DNA from 2 places in the Novosphingobium rhizosphaerae genome. Region 2 is predicted to be linked to the other one. Evidence: riboswitches for the same ligand, from Rfam matches in the RefSeq annotation. Region 2 holds a riboswitch; the other holds the start of a gene.
The links. Region 2 has a riboswitch for cobalamin ahead of cobW (cobalamin biosynthesis protein CobW). Riboswitches for the same ligand answer to the same signal wherever they lie in the genome.

Region 1: it holds a riboswitch for cobalamin, as region 2 does, so the genes downstream of both, R9J51_RS09580 (TonB-dependent receptor domain-containing protein) here and cobW (cobalamin biosynthesis protein CobW) in region 2, are expected to answer to the same signal.

What each region holds. Positions count from the first base shown of each region.
Region 1 covers NZ_CP137861.1:2,079,110-2,088,141, reverse strand. Annotated here, with positions in the region: gene R9J51_RS09580 (TonB-dependent receptor domain-containing protein) at 1-1,624, opposite strand, end outside; cobalamin riboswitch at 1,747-1,917, opposite strand; gene R9J51_RS09575 (cell wall hydrolase) at 2,087-3,403, shown strand; gene R9J51_RS09570 (hypothetical protein) at 3,630-4,004, shown strand; gene mdh (malate dehydrogenase) at 4,301-5,263, shown strand; gene R9J51_RS09560 (2-oxoglutarate dehydrogenase E1 component) at 5,568-8,405, shown strand; partial or broken gene odhB (2-oxoglutarate dehydrogenase complex dihydrolipoyllysine-residue succinyltransferase) at 8,452-9,032, shown strand, end outside.
Region 2 covers NZ_CP137861.1:4,113,022-4,122,053, forward strand. Annotated here, with positions in the region: gene R9J51_RS18635 (cobalt-precorrin-6A reductase) at 1-122, shown strand, start outside; gene cobJ (precorrin-3B C(17)-methyltransferase) at 86-847, opposite strand; gene cobI (precorrin-2 C(20)-methyltransferase) at 844-1,587, opposite strand; gene R9J51_RS18650 (precorrin-8X methylmutase) at 1,584-2,213, opposite strand; gene R9J51_RS18655 (cobalamin biosynthesis protein CobG) at 2,197-3,333, opposite strand; gene cobN (cobaltochelatase subunit CobN) at 3,330-6,590, opposite strand; gene cobW (cobalamin biosynthesis protein CobW) at 6,602-7,639, opposite strand; cobalamin riboswitch at 7,833-8,055, opposite strand; gene R9J51_RS18670 (HoxN/HupN/NixA family nickel/cobalt transporter) at 8,125-9,032, opposite strand, start outside.

The DNA.
Region 1 (9,032 bases), 2.0 Mb from region 2:
CCAGCGAAGTGGTCAGCGCGTGGCGCGGACGGCGCGCCAAGTCCTTGCCGAACGTGGCCGCGCCAGGGGTGCGATCGGTCGCTTCGGTATAGGCATAGGCGATCTGCCCCTTGACCCCTGGGCTGAGCGTGGCGCCCACTTCCAGTTCGGCGCCCTGCGCGCGCGCCTTGCCCACGTTGTCATACACGCCATAGGCATGGCCGGTGCACAGCGCGCTTTCCACCATGTAGCACGAGACGTAGGTGATGAGGTTGCGCGTATCGCGGCGGAACAGCGTGAGCCCGGCGTGGAACGTGCCGTCTGCGCTGGTATAGGCCAAGCCGGCATCATAACTGCGGCTGCGTTCGGGATTGAGATTGGCGTTGCCGTAATCGGGCGAAAGCAGTTGGTAGAGCGTGGGCGCGCGGAAGCCTTCGCCATAGCTGGCGTTGAACCGCAGGCCGCGCAGCACTTCCACGGTGCCGTTGGCCCCGAGGCTCACGTTGCTGCCGAACTGGCTCTGTTCGTCATAGCGCACGCCGCCGGCAAGGCTGGCCTTGGCACCATACCAGCCGAGCATGGCATGGCCGCTGGTCAGGTGCGCGCGCTGTTGCGCGTCAAAAGTGCTGTCGAACCGGGTCCATTCGCGATCCGCGCCGAAATCGAGCGCGAAATCGGCCGGCAGCGCATAGCGGCCGTTGAGTTCCACCCGCTCGCTACGGCCGTTGTAACCGTATTCGAACGTGTCGTCTGCTCCGCCGGTGTAATAGCGGCGGCGCGTGTCCGACAGGGCATAGCCTGCGTCCAGCGTGAGGGCGCCGCCCGCGTAATGCACCCCGGCACGGCCGAAGAACTGCCGGGTGGTGGTATATTCGGGGGTATCGCCGAAATTGAAATCGGCGTCATAGCCATCGATCTGGGTCTTGCCATCGGCATAGCGGGCGCTGGCCACCAGCGAAAGCGTGTCGGTCAGGTTGACGCGGCCCTTGCCGCCCACGCGCCACTGGTCATAGCCATCGCGTTCCGTGCCATTGGCTGCGGCCGAGACGCCATCGGTGGTGGCATAGCCGCCGCCCAGCGAGAAGGCATAGCGATCGCGCTTAACCCCGGCGACCGCCTCGGCATCATAGCTGCCGCGCGAGCCGGCTTCGGCCGAAGCTTCCGCGCCGTCGATCTCGCGCGTGGTCACCGCGATCACCCCGCCGATGGCCGAACTGCCCCAGATGACCGAGTTGGAGCCGCGCAGCACTTCGATCCTTTCGATGCCGCCGCTGGTCAGCGTGCCGAAATCGAACCCGCCCGAAGGCGCGGACGGGTCTTCCACCCGTACGCCATCGACCAGGACAAGGGTGTGCTGCCCTTCCCCGCCGCGCAGGCGCACGGCCGTCTGCGCGCCAAGCCCGCCGGTGCGCGAATAGGTCAGCCCCGGCACGCGTTCGAGCACGCGGGTGATATCGACACCCTGCACCGCCTCGATCGTTTGCAGCGGCACGACGCTGATCGCCTGGCCGGTCTGGTCGAGCGACAGGGCGCTGCCGGTGGCCAGGACGGTGATTTCTGCGCCATCGGATGGTGCAGCTTCCTCGGCATGGGCAGGCATGGCCAGCACGAGCGTGGCGGCCAGCGCAAACAGCGAAGTCTTCATGGTCTTTTCCTCCCGGCCCATGGACAGTCTTGCCGTCCATGGCGCGAGGGTCCGCCGGGCCCCGGGCGGAAACTCGTCACGCTTGCGCCCGGTACACCCCGCCCGGCCGCGGAACGACCACACACCGGCAGGTTTCCTGGCTCATCCGAAGTCATCGCGACACGCCGGCCTTCCCAGCCCGCGTGGGGGCCAGTGGCGCACAAAGGGCGTGGCGCTCGTCCGGAAACAGTTGCGGGGGCAGCGCCGGCTTTGGTTCCGGCTTCCCTCTTAGCCCGCTTGCGCGGGCACCGGTGGCGTCTGCCGCGGCCGATAGCGCCCCCTGTACCATGGGGCAAGCCCGCGGCAGAATTTAACCAAGCGGTAGCGGGGTGTGCCTTATCGGGACGAAGCCATTTACCCCCGTGCATGGTTGCCACGCAGCGACTAACGCACCATTGCAAGATCAGGCCCCTGCCCGCCCTTATGCCAGACCCGAGTCCCTTCACCGGCGCCACGCCCACCCTGCCACCCGAAGCGCTGATGCCGCCGCCGGGGCCGGAAGAGCGCGCGATGCTGGCGCAGCGGCGGCAGGCCGATGGCGCGTTGCTTCAGGCGCTGACCCTGGCCCCGGTGCGGCCACGCGATTTTGCCGCACGCATCCGCCGGCGCGACATGACATCGTGGCGGCACCAGCACCGCGCAGGCTCGCGCCTGGCAGAGCGCGCTGCCGGCATTGCCGCGATCGGCGCGCTTGGCCTGGTGCTGGGCGCGGTGGGTTGGGGATCGCCGGGGATCGATGCCGCGGCCGCGCACGATCGTAACGGCCTGCAACCATTCGAGCGCGCGGGCGAAAGTTTCCCCGGCTCGGCATTCTATTACGTTTCGGCCCAGGACAGCGGCCTGCTGGCTCCGCAGGACGCCGCGCGCGCCTGGGACCGGCAGGTGGCCGCGATCCATGGCGACGCCGACGACGCGCCCACGCTTGCGGCCTGGGCGCGCAATCCCGCGGCGCGGCCGCTGTTTGCCTCGGGCAGCGGCGAAGACCGCTGGCGCGCGCTGCAATGCCTGACCACCGCGATCTATTACGAAGCCGCTTCGGAACCCGATGCCGGCCAGCGCGCGGTGGCGCAAGTCGTGCTCAACCGCGTGGCCCATCCCGCTTTTCCCAAGACCGTGTGCGGCGTGGTCTACCAGGGATCGGAACGGCCCGGCTGCCAGTTCAGCTTCGCGTGCGACGGCGCTATGGCGCGCCGCCCGGTGCAGCAGTTCTGGGACCGCGCGCGGCGCGTGGCCGCCGATGCCCTGGCCGGCAATGTCTTTGCCCCGGTTGGCCTCGCCACGCATTACCATACCAGCGCGGTGCACCCGCTGTGGGCAGACAAGCTTGCCTTCATCGGCACGATCGGGGCGCATCGCTTCTATCGTTGGGCCGGCACGGCCGGCCTGCCGGCTGCTTTCACCGGCACGTATCGCGGTGCAGAGCCGCTCGCCGCCCCGCATCCGCGCAGCTGGGTGCCCGTCGCGGCGGATCTGGCCGATCCGCTGACGCTGGAAAAAGCGTTCGAGGATGGCCGCATGGCCGCACTGGAGCGCACGACCGCCGGGCCGGGCGGTGCGCCCCTGGCACAACCGGCAGGCACGGGCCTGCGTGCGGTCGATTCGCCCTTGCGCGGCATGGCGCCGGCCGGCCCCGCGCTGTCGGGCACGCCCCTGCCCGGCGCGCCGAGCGGGCAACTGCGCCCCGAAGCGAGCGAGGCTTATGAAAACGCGGGCAAGTGGATTGCCCAGCCGCACGGCTGAACCCACGCGCCGCTGCGGCACGGCCACGCCGGGCCACTTCACTTCCACCGCCATGGCAGCATCAACGGGTCGTTTACCGTCTCGTCTCATCCCCTGTTAGCGCGCACCCCCTTAGAAGGACGGCAGAGCTGCTGCGGATTTCAGCCCGCTTGCCGCTTTCAACAAGGAAAAAGCCGAATTTACGCGAAATTTCGGTGTCGCAACGAACAATGGAGACCATCTGCGCATGCTGCGTTTCGCCCCTCGCTATGGCATGATCTCGCCCTGTCTCCGCCGGCCCGCCGGCCGGCCGGCCCATGCGGCCAACGACAATCCCGGCTGGGCCAGCCTGCGCCAGGCCAATGGCACCGCGCACGCTTCGCCGGGCCGGATGATGGCCGCGCGCGTGGCTGACAATCTTGCCGACGATGCCCTGCTGGCCCAGGCGCTGCGCCTGTTTGCCAGTCACGGCCACGCCGCCGCCGGGCAGGCTGCCGCGGCAGCCAAGGGTGCCGCCGTGGCGGGCGATCACGATGGCGCCGCCTGGTGGGCGCAAGTGTGCCACACGCTCGATCGCCGCAAGGGCCACGCCCTGGAACGGGAACTGGCCGGCCTGGCGTGAATTGCCCTGAAAGCCGGCCACCCGGTGCCGTTCTGGCGGGCGGGCACTGGCCTGCCTGTCGCATTCGTATGAACGGCCGATTTACTGTTTAATGCTATTGCGAACTCTTATCAAAGAAACCCGCAAATGCGGGGTTTTTTGCGGTTGCAATCCCTGCCGGGCAGGCCTACGTGCCCCTCCACTTGTCGGCAACCCTTCCCGTCTCGCGGGCGCGGGGGGACCTCCATCCGGGGGCTTGAGTCGGCAACGCTTGAACGCTTGTCCCGCGACGTCTCCGGGAAAGGACCGTAAAGCACATGGCACGCAAGAAGATCGCGCTGATCGGCGCGGGTAACATCGGTGGCACTCTGGCGCATCTGGCCGCGCAGAAGGAACTGGGCGACATCGTCCTGTTCGACGTGGTGGAAGGCGTTCCCCAGGGCAAGGCTCTCGATCTCTCGCAGTGCGGCCCAGTCGAAGGTTTCGACGCCAAGATCATCGGCACCAACGATTACAAGGACATCGCAGGCGCGGACGTCATCATCGTGACGGCCGGCGTGGCGCGCAAGCCCGGCATGAGCCGCGATGACCTGCTCGGCATCAACCTCAAGGTGATGAAGGCCGTTGGCGAAGGCATCCGCGACAACGCGCCCGACGCCTTTGTGATCTGCATCACCAACCCGCTCGACGCGATGGTCTGGGCGCTGCGCGAATTCTCCGGCCTGCCGCACAACAAGGTGGTGGGCATGGCCGGCGTGCTCGACTCGGCCCGCTTCAGCACCTTCCTGGCTTGGGAATTCGGCGTTTCGGTGCGCGACGTGAACTCGTTCGTGCTCGGCGGCCACGGTGACACGATGGTTCCGGTTGTGGAATATTCCACCGTTGCCGGCATCCCCGTCACCGATCTTATCAAGATGGGCGCTTCCACCCAGGACAAGATCGACGCGATCGTGCAGCGCACCCGTTCGGGCGGCGGCGAGATCGTCGGCCTGCTCAAGACCGGTTCGGCGTTCTATGCCCCGGCCGCTTCGGGCATCGCCATGGCCGAAGCCTACCTGTCGGACCAGAAGCGCGTCCTGCCCTGCGCCGCCTATGTCGATGGCGCCTATGGCGTTGACGGCCTCTATGTTGGCGTGCCGGTGGTGATCGGTGCAGGCGGCGTGGAAAAGGTCATCGAAATCAACCTCGATGAAACCGCCAAGGCCAACCTCCAGGTTTCGGTCGATGCGGTGAAGGAACTTCTGGTGGCCTGCAAGGGTATCGATCCTTCGCTTGCCTGATTGAATGCCTGGCCCGCGGCTTGCCTTTCGGGGCGGCCGCGGGCCTTGCACCGCACGTTATCGGCCAGGGCCGCCACGGTGGCGCTGGCAATACCCTTAAGGCCCTCTTCGGAGGGCGTTGACCGAACGCCATTAAGGATACCTGGCCCATCCACGCGCACCGCGCCGCAGATTGGCTGCCGATCCAAGCGATGGCGTCGGGCAACCGATGACAGTCACAGACAGGCCGCCTTGGGTTTCGCGGTCTGCCTCATGCCTCTTTCCGAAGCCCCTCCCCTCCCGGGGGCAAAGGAGTGAACTGACGATGGGACAAGAAGTGCACGAGTTCGAAGTCGATCCTTCACAGGATGCGCCGCAGCAGGGTCCATCCTGGCAATCGAAGCGCTGGCCGATTACCGACGCGCTGGCCGGCGATGATCTGACCCGTGCGCTCGATCCCATGGCGCTCAAGGTCGAAGTGGCCAAGGCTGCCAAGAAGGCCGGTGCCGCGCTCGACGAAGCGGCGCTGGAACAGGCCGCCAACGACAGCCTGCGCGTGATGCTGCTGGTGCGCACTTATCGCGTGCGCGGCCACCTTGCGGCCAACCTCGATCCGCTCGGCCTGTCCAAGCAGGACCTCCCGGCCGACCTCAGCCCCGAATACCACGGCTTCACGGCCAAGGACATGGATCGCAAGATCTACCTGGGCGGCACGCTGGGCCTGCAATGGGGCACCGTGCCCGAAGTGGTCGAGATCCTGCGTCGCAACTATTGCGGCAAGATCGGCCTGGAATACATGCACATCTCCGACGTGGAGGAGCGCAAGTTCCTGCAGGACCGCATCGAGGGCGGCGACAAGTCGATCGACTTCACGCCCGAAGGCAAGAAGGCGATCCTTTCCGCCGTGGTGCGCGGGGAACAGTACGAAAAGTTCCTCGGCAAGAAGTATGTCGGCACCAAGCGCTTCGGCCTTGACGGTGGCGAGTCGATGATCCCCGCGCTCGAAGCGGTGATCAAGTACGGCGGCCAGCGCGGCGTGAAGGAAATCATCTACGGCATGGCCCACCGCGGCCGCCTCAACATCCTCGCCAACGTGATGGCCAAGCCCTATCGCGTGATCTTCCACGAATTCTCGGGCGGCAGCGCCAATCCCGAAGACGTGGGCGGCTCGGGCGACGTGAAGTATCACCTGGGCACCAGCACCGACCGCGAGTTCGACGGCACCAAGGTGCACATGAGCCTGCTGCCCAACCCGTCGCACCTGGAAACGGTGGACCCGATCGTGCTGGGCAAGACCCTGGCGCAGCAGCAGTTCCGCGACGACGTGGGCCATGGCAAGCACAAGCAGGTCCTGCCGGTGCTGATCCACGGCGACGCGGCCTTTGCCGGCCAGGGCATCGTGTGGGAATGCTTCGGCTTTTCCGGCGTGGAAGGCTACAACACCGGCGGTTGCATCCACTTCATCATCAACAACCAGATCGGCTTCACCACCAGCCCGCAGTTCTCGCGCGGCTCGCCCTATCCCTCGGACGTGGCCAAGGGCGTCCAGGCGCCGATCATCCACGTCAACGGCGATGACCCCGAAGCGGTGACCTTTGCCTGCAAGCTGGCGATCGACTATCGCCAGCAGTTCGGCCGCGACATCGTGCTGGACATGTGGTGCTACCGCCGCTTTGGCCACAACGAAGGCGACGAGCCATCGTTCACCCAGCCGCTGATGTACGCCCAGATCCGCAAGCACCCTGCGGTCTCGTCGCTCTATGCCGATCGCCTGGTAAGCGAAGGCGTGATCGACAAGAACTGGAAGGGCGAAGCCGAAGACCGCTTCACCGCCACGCTGGAAAGCGAGTTCGAAGCCGCCAAGAGCTACAAGGCCAACGAAGCCGACTGGTTCGGCGGCCGCTGGGCGGGCCTCAACAAGCCGGCCGACCCGGTCACCGCGCGCCGCAACGTGGCCACGGGCATCGAGCAGAAGCTGTTCGACAGCCTGGGCCGCACGCTGACCACGGTTCCCGAAAGCCTCACCGTCCACAAGACCTTGGGCCGCGTGCTCGATGCCAAGCGCGAGATGTTCGCGTCGGGCAACGGGTTCGATTGGGCCACGGCCGAAGCGCTCGCCTATGGCAGCCTCGTCACCGAAGGCTACAACGTGCGCCTTTCGGGCCAGGACTGCGGCCGCGGCACGTTCAGCCAGCGCCATGCCGTGTGGGTGGACCAGACCGACGAGCACAAGTACGTGCCGCTCGCCACGCTGCCCCATGGCCGCTTCGAAGTGCTCGACAGTCCGCTGTCGGAATATGGCGTGCTCGGCTTCGAATACGGCTATGCCAGCGCCGATCCCAAGACGCTGGTGCTGTGGGAAGCGCAGTTCGGTGACTTTGCCAACGGCGCGCAGATCGTGATCGACCAGTACGTGGCCGCTGCCGAAGCCAAGTGGCTGCGCGCCAACGGCCTCGTCATGCTGCTGCCGCACGGCTATGAAGGCCAGGGTCCGGAACACTCCTCCGCCCGTCTGGAGCGCTATCTCCAGCTCTGCGCCGAAGATAACCTGCAGGTGTGCAACATCACCAGCCCGGCCAACTACTTCCACGTGCTGCGCCGGCAGATGCACCGCTCGTTCCGCAAGCCGCTGATCATCATGACGCCCAAGTCGCTGCTGCGCCACCCGCTGGCCAAGTCGACCGCGGCCGATTTCATCGGCGAGGCACAGTTCAAGCGCATCCTGTCCGATCCTTCGGCACCCGAAGACAAGGACACCCGCCGCGTCGTGCTGTGCTCGGGCAAGGTGGCCTATGACCTGATCGAGGCGCGCGATGCTGCCGGCATCACCGACACCCAGATCATCCGGATCGAGCAGCTCTATCCCTTCCCGGGTGAGCCGCTGGCCCTGCGTCTTTCGCGCATGGCCAATCTGGAAGACGTGGTATGGTGCCAGGAAGAGCCGAAGAACAACGGTTCGTGGTTCTTTGCTGAGCCGCTGATCGAGGAATCGCTCAAGGCCGCCAAGGGCAAGGTTGCCCGCGCCCGCTATGCCGGCCGCGCCGCCTCTGCTTCGCCCGCCACGGGCCTGGCCAAGCGCCACGTTGCCGAGCAGGCCGCCCTGGTGGCCGATGCGCTGGCTCTGTCGGTGCGCGAGGAAATCCGCCGCAAGAAGAAGGCCTGACCCGGCCGTTTCGTCCACCTGAATTCTCCCCAAGGAACACCAAGTCATGTCCATCGAAGTCAAGGTTCCGACGCTCGGTGAAAGCGTCAGCGAAGCGACGGTCGGCCAGTGGCTGAAGAAGCCGGTGAAGCGGTGGCTCTGGACGAGCCCATCGTCAGCCTCGAAACCGACAAGGTCGCCGTCGAAGTGCCCTCGCCCGTGGCCGGCGTGCTCGGCCAGATCCTGGTTGCCGAAGGCGAAACCGTCACGGTTGGCGCGCTGCTCGGCACCGTAGAAGACGGCGTGGCCGCGGCCGGCAACGGCCAGGTTGCCCCGCGCGAGGAAAAGCCGGTGCCGCCCGCATCTGACACGATCGCGCCGGCAACGCCTGCACCCGCGCCTGCCGCAGCCCCGGCTGCGCCGGCCGGTGACGATGCCGGTGCTGCCGCGCTCTCGCCGGCAGTGCGCCGCGCGGTGCTGGAGCACGGAATCGATCCTTCCACCGTCAAGGGCACCGGCAAGGACGGCCGCCTGACCAAGGAAGACGTGCTGGCCGCAGCCCAGGCCAAGGCCGCTTCGCCTGCGCCGGTGGCCACCGCCGCTGCCGTGCCTGCCGCCGTGGCCGCGCCTGGCCGCAACGAAGAACGC
Region 2 (9,032 bases):
GCCTGCCGGTGATCATGATCGACCGGCCAGACCTGCCCCCGCGCCACGAGGTGCACGATCCGCAAGCGGTGCTGGACTGGATCGCTCATGCCGCGGCCCCATCAAGGCTGCGCGGGGTGTAAAGCACCGGGCCAGTGGCCCGGTGGATCATGCGCGTCTGGCTCGATCCCACGATCACCACGGTGCGCATGTCGGCCATGTCGGGCTGCGCCTGCGCCAACGTAACGATGCGCAAGTGCTCCTCGGGCGTGGAGACGGCGCGGGCGAACAGGACCAGGCGCGCCGGGCCGCAGCATTCGCGCAGCACGGCCAGCGCGCGGGCGAACCCCTCGGGCCGCGCGCGCGAGCGGGGATTGTAGAACGCCATGGCGAAATCCGCCTCTGCCGCCAGACGCAGCCGCCGCTCGATCACCGCCCAGGGCTTGAGATTGTCCGACAGGTTGATCGCGCAGAAATCGTGGCCCAGCGGCGCCCCGGCGCGCGCGGCAGCGGCCAGCATCGCGGTGATGCCCGGCAGCACGCTGACCGGCACATCGGCCCAGCGGGGCGCGCCTTCTTCCACCACTTCGAACACGGCGGCGGCCATGGCGAAGACGCCGGGATCGCCCGAGGAAACCACCACTACCTGCCGGCCCTGCGCCGCCAGATCGAGCGCATGGGCGGCGCGTTCGCGCTCCACCCGGTTGTCCGACGGGTGCAGCGTGAGGCCGGGGCGCGGCGCCACGCGGGCGACATAGGGAATATAGCCGATAACATCGGTAGCAGCATCGAGCGCGGCGCGCACTTGCGGCGTGACCATGGCTTCGTCGCCCGGCCCAAGGCCGACGATGGCAAGCGTTCCGGTCATGGCCGGCGCCCCTGGCCGTGGATCAGCAGAATGGAGAAATAGGGCGTGACTTCGCTCGCCTCCATCAGTGGCGTCACCCGCTGGGCGGGCATGGCGGCATATTCCACCAGCCAGGCCGCACCCTCGCGCCCGGCAGCGGCCACGGCGCGGCGCAGCTTGGGCAGGTTGCGGCCGATCTTCATCACCACCAGCGCATCGGTATCGCGGATGCGGCGGGTGAGTTCGTCTTCGGGCAGCGTGGCCATGGCCACGGTCAACACATCGTCACCCCAGGTGATCGGCAGGCCGGTGGCATTCCAGGCGCCGGCCATGCCGGTGATGCCGGGCACCACCTGAACCGGCACCTGGCCCGCCAGACGGCTGTGCAGGTGCATGAAAGAGCCGTAGAAAAAGGGATCACCCTCGCAGAGCACGACCACGTCTTCGCCGGCCCGGGCCAGTGCGGCCAGGCGCGTGGTGCACTGGGCATAGAACGCGGCAAGGCAGGCGTTGTAGCGCGGATCGCTGACCGGGATTTCGGTGGTGACGGGATATTCCATCGGGATTTCCACCGCATCATCGCGCAGCAGATCGGCGGCGATGCGCCGCGCCTGCCCCGGCCGCCCGGCCTTGCGGAAATAGGCGATGTGGCGCGTGGTGCGCACCAGCCGGTCTGCCCGCACGCTGAGCAGATCGGGCGCGCCGGGGCCAAGGCCGACACCGTGGATCGTGCCGGCAATAACGTTGGGAGCCGCGCTCATTCCGCGTCGCTCGCCAGGGCGTTGATCGCCGCCACGGTGATCGCGCTACCACCCAGGCGCCCATCCACCACGCAGCAGGGCACGCCCTGCCACTCCCACAACGCAGCCTTGGATTCAGCCGCGCCGACAAAGCCCACCGGGCAACCGATGATCGCCGCCGGGCGCGGGCAGGACGGATCTTCCAGCATGTTGAGCAAGTGGAACAGCGCGGTGGGCGCGTTGCCGATGGCCACCACGCTGCCGGCCAGATGCGGTCGCCACAATTCCAGCGCGGCGGCGGAGCGGGTGTTGCCCATGGCCCGCGCCAGCGCAGGCACGCCCGCATCGTGCAGCGTGCAGACCACGGCGTTGCCGGCCGGCAGGCGCGTGCGGGTGATCCCTTCGGAGACCATACGTGCATCGCACAGGATCGGTGCCCCGGCGCGCAGCGCGGCGCGCGCGGCATCGACAAAGCCAGCCGAAAAGCGGATCTGCCGGGCCAGGTCCACCATGCCAGCAGCGTGGATCATGCGCACCGCCACCGGCTCTTCACGCGCGGCGAAGCGCGCCAGATCGGCCTCTGCCCGGATCGTGGCGAAGGACTGGCGATAGATCGCCGCGCCATCGGTTTCATAGCTGTGCGGCATCGGTCAGCCTTTCGAAATGGGCGAGCACCTCTTGGGTGCAAAGCGGGGTTCCCGTGCCGGCCAGGGCATCACGCGCCAGATCGAACCGGCCATCGGCGCGGCCGGTCAGGACATGGGCGGCAGGGCGGCTGGACGCGCAGCCCTTGGCGCAGCCAGAAACGTGGAGTGTGCCGCGCACCAGCGGCGCCAACGCCAGGGCAAGATCGCGCGTGGGCACATGGGCCTGCGGGCAAGCCGGCGCGCCGGGGCAGGCCTCCACCTGCAAGACCGGATCGGTCGGATCGGCGATCAGGCCGGGGACCGTCCCGGCACCGGCACCCTCCACCACCATGACGCGCCACGGGGTCAGGCGTAGGGCCTGCGCACCGGGCACATCGAGCGCAGCGACAAGCGCGGCGGCATCCACCCGGCCGAATGGCGCGCCATGGGCCATGCCCAGCGCACCGGGACCGGGGCGCAGCGGCGCAGCGGACGCGGCCGGGGTTTCCTGGCCCGTGGCCCAGGCGGGCAGCGGCGCGGCGTGGCGAGCCATGCGCCCTGCAAAGCCGCTGTTCGCAAACCAGCGGGCCAGCGCGATCAGGCCATCGGCTTCCCGGCCCGGCACCAGTGCCACGCCCGTGGCGCGCCCGGCGGCGCGCAGGATCAGGCCACCGCCCGCACCCCGCTCCACCCGGAAATCGCCCGGTTCGCCCAGCAGCATGGGCGCGGCGCCCGCGTCGATCACGAAACCCACCTTGCCCGGCAACGCGGGCAGTTCGGGCAGGCGCGCCAGCAATTCCGCCGCCACGCGCGCGGTATCGTCGCCCATGATCCAATCGGGGGCGACCAGCACATTGGCGCGGCGCTCCGCCACCGGATCGGCGTCTACCAGTCCCAAGGCCAGCAAATCGTGCAGCGCGGCCTGCCAGCCGGCTTCGTCCAGCCCGCGCAGTTGCAGGTTGGCGCGGCGCGACATGTCGATCAGGCCATTGCCATGGCGCGTGGCCAGCCCGGCCAGCGCCAAAGCATGTTCTCGCGAAAGCCGGGCCAGGCGCGGCTTTACGCGCAGCAACAGGCCATCGCCCGCCGCCATCGGGCGCCAGGCATCGGGGCACCAGCCGGCGATGCGAAAGCCGCTCATGCCAAAAGCTCCGCCAGGATGGCATTGCGCCGCGTGGGCCACAGGCCCGCCGCATGTAGCGCAGCAAAGCGCTGCTGCATCGCCGCCAGCGCACCGGGATTGTCGCGTTTCAGAAACGCGCGCACTTCGGGCGTGCCCAGCGTGGCCTGGTAATAGAGGTCGATCAGGTGCGCGGGCACGCTGCCGGGCGCCAGATGGGCAAAGGCGCCCAGGTGATCGAGCGTGGCGGCCAGTTCTGCCCCGCCGCGAAAGCCGTGGCGCATCATGCCGGCAATCCACCCCGGCTGCGCCGCGCGGGCGCGCACCACGCGGGCGATCTCTTCGTTCAGGGTGCGCGCCACGGGCCGGGCGGGATCGCGATGGTCGAGATGATAGAGCGCGGCCTTTCCGCCCGCTACGGCTTGCGCGGCGGCAAAGCCGGCCTCGTGCGCGGCATAGTCCATGCTCAGCAACAGGTCGGTTTCGGGCAGATCCTGCGCATGGACAAAGGCATCGGCCGCCGCCACGCGGGCGCGCAGGCCGGCGGCATCCTCTCCCGCTGCATCGAGCGCGTGGGAAGAGGCAGCCAGCCAGGCTTCGCCAGCGGCACGGCGGCTGGCCGCGTCATAGGTTTCGGCCGCTTCACCCAGCCCGAGGCCATAGCGGCCCGGCGCCGGGCCATAGACGCGCGGCGCGGGCGCCTGGCCGGCGAAAGGGTTCCACTCGGGCGGCTCATCACGCCCACACAGCGCCTGCACCGCCTGGCCAAACAGCACGGGCAGCATGGGAAAGGCATCGCGAAACAGGCCCGAAACCCGCAGTGTCACGTCCAGGCGCGGATGGTCGAGCGTGGCCAAGGCCAAGATTTCCACGCCGGTCACCCGCTCGCTGGTGCCGTCCCAGATCGGCGCCGCGCCCAGCAGGTGCAGCGCCATGGCAAAGTCTTCGCCACCCGTGCGCATCGTGGCCGATCCCCACAGGTTCACCACCAGCGCGCGCGGATAATCGCCGTGGTCCTGCAAATGGCGGCGCACCAGTTCCTGCGCCATGGCCACCCCCTGCGCATGGGCGGCGCGGGTGGGCAGGCTGCGCGGATCGACGGCATAGAGATTGCGCCCGGTGGGCAAGACATCGGCCCGCCCGCGCCAGGGCGAACCCGCCGGCCCCGCCGCCACGCGCCGCCCGGCCAGCGCGGCCAGCAGGCCAGCGCGCTCTGCCGCGCCCTGGCTGCCGCGCCCGAACACGTGCAGGCCATCGCCATATTGGCTGTCTTTCACGTCGCACACGAAGCGGTCGATCCGGGCGATCGCCTCGGCCGGGCTGGCATCGGGGGCAAGGCCCAGTTCGGTTTCCAGGCCCAGGCCTTGCGCCTCTGCCCGGATCGCGCCGATCAGCCGATCCCGCCGCGCGGGATCGAGGCCCACGGCCCCGGAAAATTCATCGAGCAGTGCCTCCACCCGCGCCAGGCCCGCGCCGCTTGCCACCCGCACCGGCGGGGGCGGCATGTGGCCCAGCGTGACCGCTCCGATGCGCCGCCGCGCCTGCGCCGCTTCGCCCGGATCGTTGACGATGAACGGATAGATCACCGGGAGATCGCCGATCAGCGCCTGGGGCCAGCATTGTTCGCCCAGCGCCACCGCCTTGCCCGGCAGCCATTCCAGCGTGCCATGCGCGCCCATATGCACCAGCGCGTCCATCCCTTGCGCCCGCAGCCAGAGATAGAACGCCACATAGCCATGGCGCGGGCAGCGGGTGAGATCGTGATAGCTCTCGTCCCGCCCAGCCACGTCGCCGCGTTCGGGTTGCAGCGCGATCAGGGCATGGCCGGCGCGCAAGGCGGCAAAGTGGAATGCGCCGTCGCGCACCGCCGGGTCCGCCTCGGCCGCGCCCCAGCTTTGCGCCAGGTCTTGCTGCAAGGCGGGCGCCAGCTCTGCCAGAGCGGCGCCATAGGCGGCCAGCGGCCATGCCAGGGTTTCCCCCGCCAGCCGCGCCGCCAGATCGCCCGCAGGCGCCATGGCATAGCCGGCACCCGCCAGATCATCGAGAACGGCGGCTGTAGAGGCCTGCGCATCGAGGCCCACCGCGTGGGCCATGGCATGGGCCTTGCCCGGATAGATGGAAAGCACCAAGGCAACCTGGCGCTCTGCCGCCGGGCGCTGCGCCAGCGCGATCCACGCCGCCACGCGCCCGGCAATGGCGACGATGCGCGCGGCATCGGGCGCATGAACCTGGCGGGCAAAGCCCAGCGCGGCATCCTGCGCCACGGCCTGCTTGAAACTGGCCACCCCGGCAAACACGCGCCCGTCGATTTCGGGCAGGACGACATGCATGGCGAGGTCTGCCGGCGCCAGGCCGCGCGCAGAGGCGGCCCAGCCCTCACGCGTGCCGGTGGCCAGCGCCACCTGGAACACCGGGGCGCCGGCGCCATCGAGCGGGCTGTGCCCGGCCTCGTCCCGCGCGGAAAAGGCCGTGGCGTTGACGATGGCGGCGGGCCTGAGCCGGTCCAGCGCGGCTTCGACCAAGGCGCGCGATTGCGGTTCTTTCAACGACGTGACGTAAAGCCCCAGGGCGCCGATGCCGTGTGCCGCGAGGGCCGCGATCAGCGCGGCGATCGGCGCGCAATCCTGCGCCGCCAGGGTGGAGCGATAGAACACCACCAGCGCCAGCGGCTGGGCCGGATCGGCCTGCCAGGCCAGCGGATCGCAAAGGCCGCCCTGCGGGTGCCAGCCCCCAGCCATCGGCAGCGGCGGTTCCGCGATCGCAGCAGAGGCCCCACGGCCCAGCCCGGCCTCTTGCGCCAGCAGGGCGAGCGCGGCAGCCATGCCTTGCGCGCCGCCCGCGTCGCACTGCCGCGCCAGTTCGCGCAAAGGTGCCTCGCCCAGCGTGGACGCGGCATCGAGCTGAGCATCGGCGCGCCCGTCTGCCGGCAAGACCGCCAGCGCGATGCCGCGTTCGCGCGCCAGCTGCGCCACCTGGCCCAGGCCATAGCGCCACCACGCCACCCCGCCGATCAGCCGGATGAGAATGCCGCGCGCGCCGGCGAGCGTGCGCTCCACATAAGTATCGACCGAAAGCGGATGTTCCAGCGCGGCCAGATTGGCCAGGCGCAGCGTGGGAAACGCCGGATCGCGCGCGCGCGCCAAGTGCCAGGCGGCGGCACAGGCAGCCAGGTCGCTGTCAGAGAAAGACAGCACGACCAGGTCTGCCGGGGCCTGCCCCAGGTCTTGCGGCACGGCGGTTTCTTCCAGGCCGTGGCTCTCGCGAAAGAGGACGTGCATCGCGCCTGCCCTCAGGCCAGCAGCGCCGCCCGGATCGCTTCCGGCTCCAGCCGCTCCCGCTCGGCAATCGCCACCAGTTGCCCGCTGCGCGGCTCGCCCGCGCGCCAGGGTCGGTCATAGTGATGGCGCACGCGCGCGCCCACCGCCTGAACCAGCAGGCGCATCGGCTTGCCCGCCACCGCGACATGGCCTTTCACCCGCAGCACGCCGTGGTCTGCCGCCAGGCGCGCGATGCGCGTGGCAAGGTCTGCCGGATCGGCGATTTCGTCCAGTGCCACCACGGTGCTGGCGAAATCGTCGTGCTCGTGATCGTCCGCGCCATCGTGGTGAGACGGGCGCGCGGCGATATCGTCTTCCGCCGCCGCGTTCAGGCCCAGGATCACGCGCGGATCGGCGGCACCTTCGGCCAGGTCGATCACCGGCATGGGGCGCGGCGCGGTCTGCGCGATCACCGCGCGGGCCTGCGCGAGCCCGTCCGGCCCGGCCAGATCGCCCTTGGTCAGCAGCACCATGTCGGCACAGGCAAGCTGGTCCTCGAACACTTCAGCCAGCGGTGTTTCGTGGGTCACGCCCGGATCGGCGGCGCGTTGCGCCTCAAGCGCCACCAGATCGGGGGCGAAGCGGCCGGCGGCCACGGCCTCTGCATCGGCCAAGGCCAGCACGCCATCGACGGTGATGCGGCTGCGGATCGCGGGCCAGTCGAACGCCTTGAGCAGCGGCTTGGGCAGCGCCAGGCCGGAAGTCTCGATCAGGATGTGATCGGGCCGGGGATCGAGCGCGAGCAGGCGCTCTACCGTGGGGATGAAATCGTCGGCCACGGTGCAGCAGATGCAGCCATTGGCCAGTTCCACGATGTTTTCGGCCGGGCAATCGGGAATGGCGCAGGATTGGAGGATGTCTCCATCCACGCCCAGCGTGCCGAATTCGTTGACCACCACCGCCAGCCGGCGCCCGCCGGCGTTGCGGATCAAGTGGCTGATCAGCGTGGTCTTTCCCGCGCCCAGAAAGCCGGTCACGATGGTGACGGGCACTTTTGCCAAATCCGGCATGCACAAAACCCTTCCGCGCGCCAGCGACGGACAAAGGCAGGGCTTCACCGGAACGATCCGGCCGGGCGCGCGGCGGCGGGCCGGCGCACGAAGGCGCCCGCCACAACGCAAGCCCGTGCAGCCCCAGCCGCACAAGTCTTCGTCGCCCAGACGGAAGTGTTACCGTGCCCGGACCATCCCCTGGATCAAGGCAAGAGCGACCAGTGCGCCGGCAGGTCTCCTGGCTCGTGGGTCAGGGCTTGATGCACGCCTTCCCAGGCACTTGGTGCCCAGTGGCCGCCCCCGGCCAAAACCGGAGACAAAGTGCATCGCGCTCGCCACTTACAGTTGCAGGGACAGCTGCGGACTTGGGGCAAAGCCCCGCACCGCATTCCCGATTAAGCCCCTCTCGGGGCACCGACGCGATCTTCGCGAACGACGGGCCAGGCCCGTCCTTCGTCACTGCATCTAGCCCAGTTCGGAAGCCAAGCCAACTGTCCTTGGCATCAGGATGGTTCTGCCACCTCGATCTCGTCCAGCCGCTGCCAGCGATAGATCGCCAGGCTGGCCAGCCAGCACAGCGCGAACAGGCCGATGATGGCAAAGCCCAGGCCATTGAAATTGCCGGCCAGATCGGCGGCCAGGCGAAAGGGCGCACTGCCCAGCCCCAGCTTCTGCCCGATCAGCGCGGCCGCCTCGATCCCGCCGATCACGATCGCCACCAGCGCGGAAACCAGCGTGATGGTGATATTGTAATAGAGCTTGCGGATGGGTTTGACGAAGGCCCACTCATAGGCGCCGAGCATGACCACGCCATCGATCGTATCGACCAGCGCCATCCCCGCCGCAAACAGCGCGGGCAGCACCAGCACGGTGCCCAGCGCCAGCCCGCTCGCCGCCTGGCTGGCCGAAAGGCCGAGCAGCGCCACTTCGGTGGCGGTGTCGAACCCCAGGCCGAACAGGAAGCCTAGCGGCGCCATATGCCACGAGCGCGTGACCAGGCGGAACATCGGCCGAAACAGGCGCGAAAGCAGCCCCCGGCCCGAAAGCAGCAGGTCGAGGTCTTCCTCCACATAGGTGCCCCCTGCCCGCACATGGGCAAAGGTGCGCCACACCGACCGCAGGATGACCAGGTTCATCGCCGCGATGGCAAACAGGAACAGCGCCGAAACCGTGGTGGCGATCACCCCGCCCACCTCGCGCCAGGCACCAAACCGGGCGAGCGCCGTGGCGGTGAGCGCCACCGCCACCGAAGCGAGCGCGATGATCGCGGCATGGCCCAGCGCAAACCACAGGCCCACGGCGACGGGCCGCTGCCCCTGTTGCATGAGCTTGCGCGTGACATTGTCGATCGCGGCGATGTGATCGGCATCGACCGCATGGCGCAAGCCAAGGCCCCAGGCGAGCAGCGCGG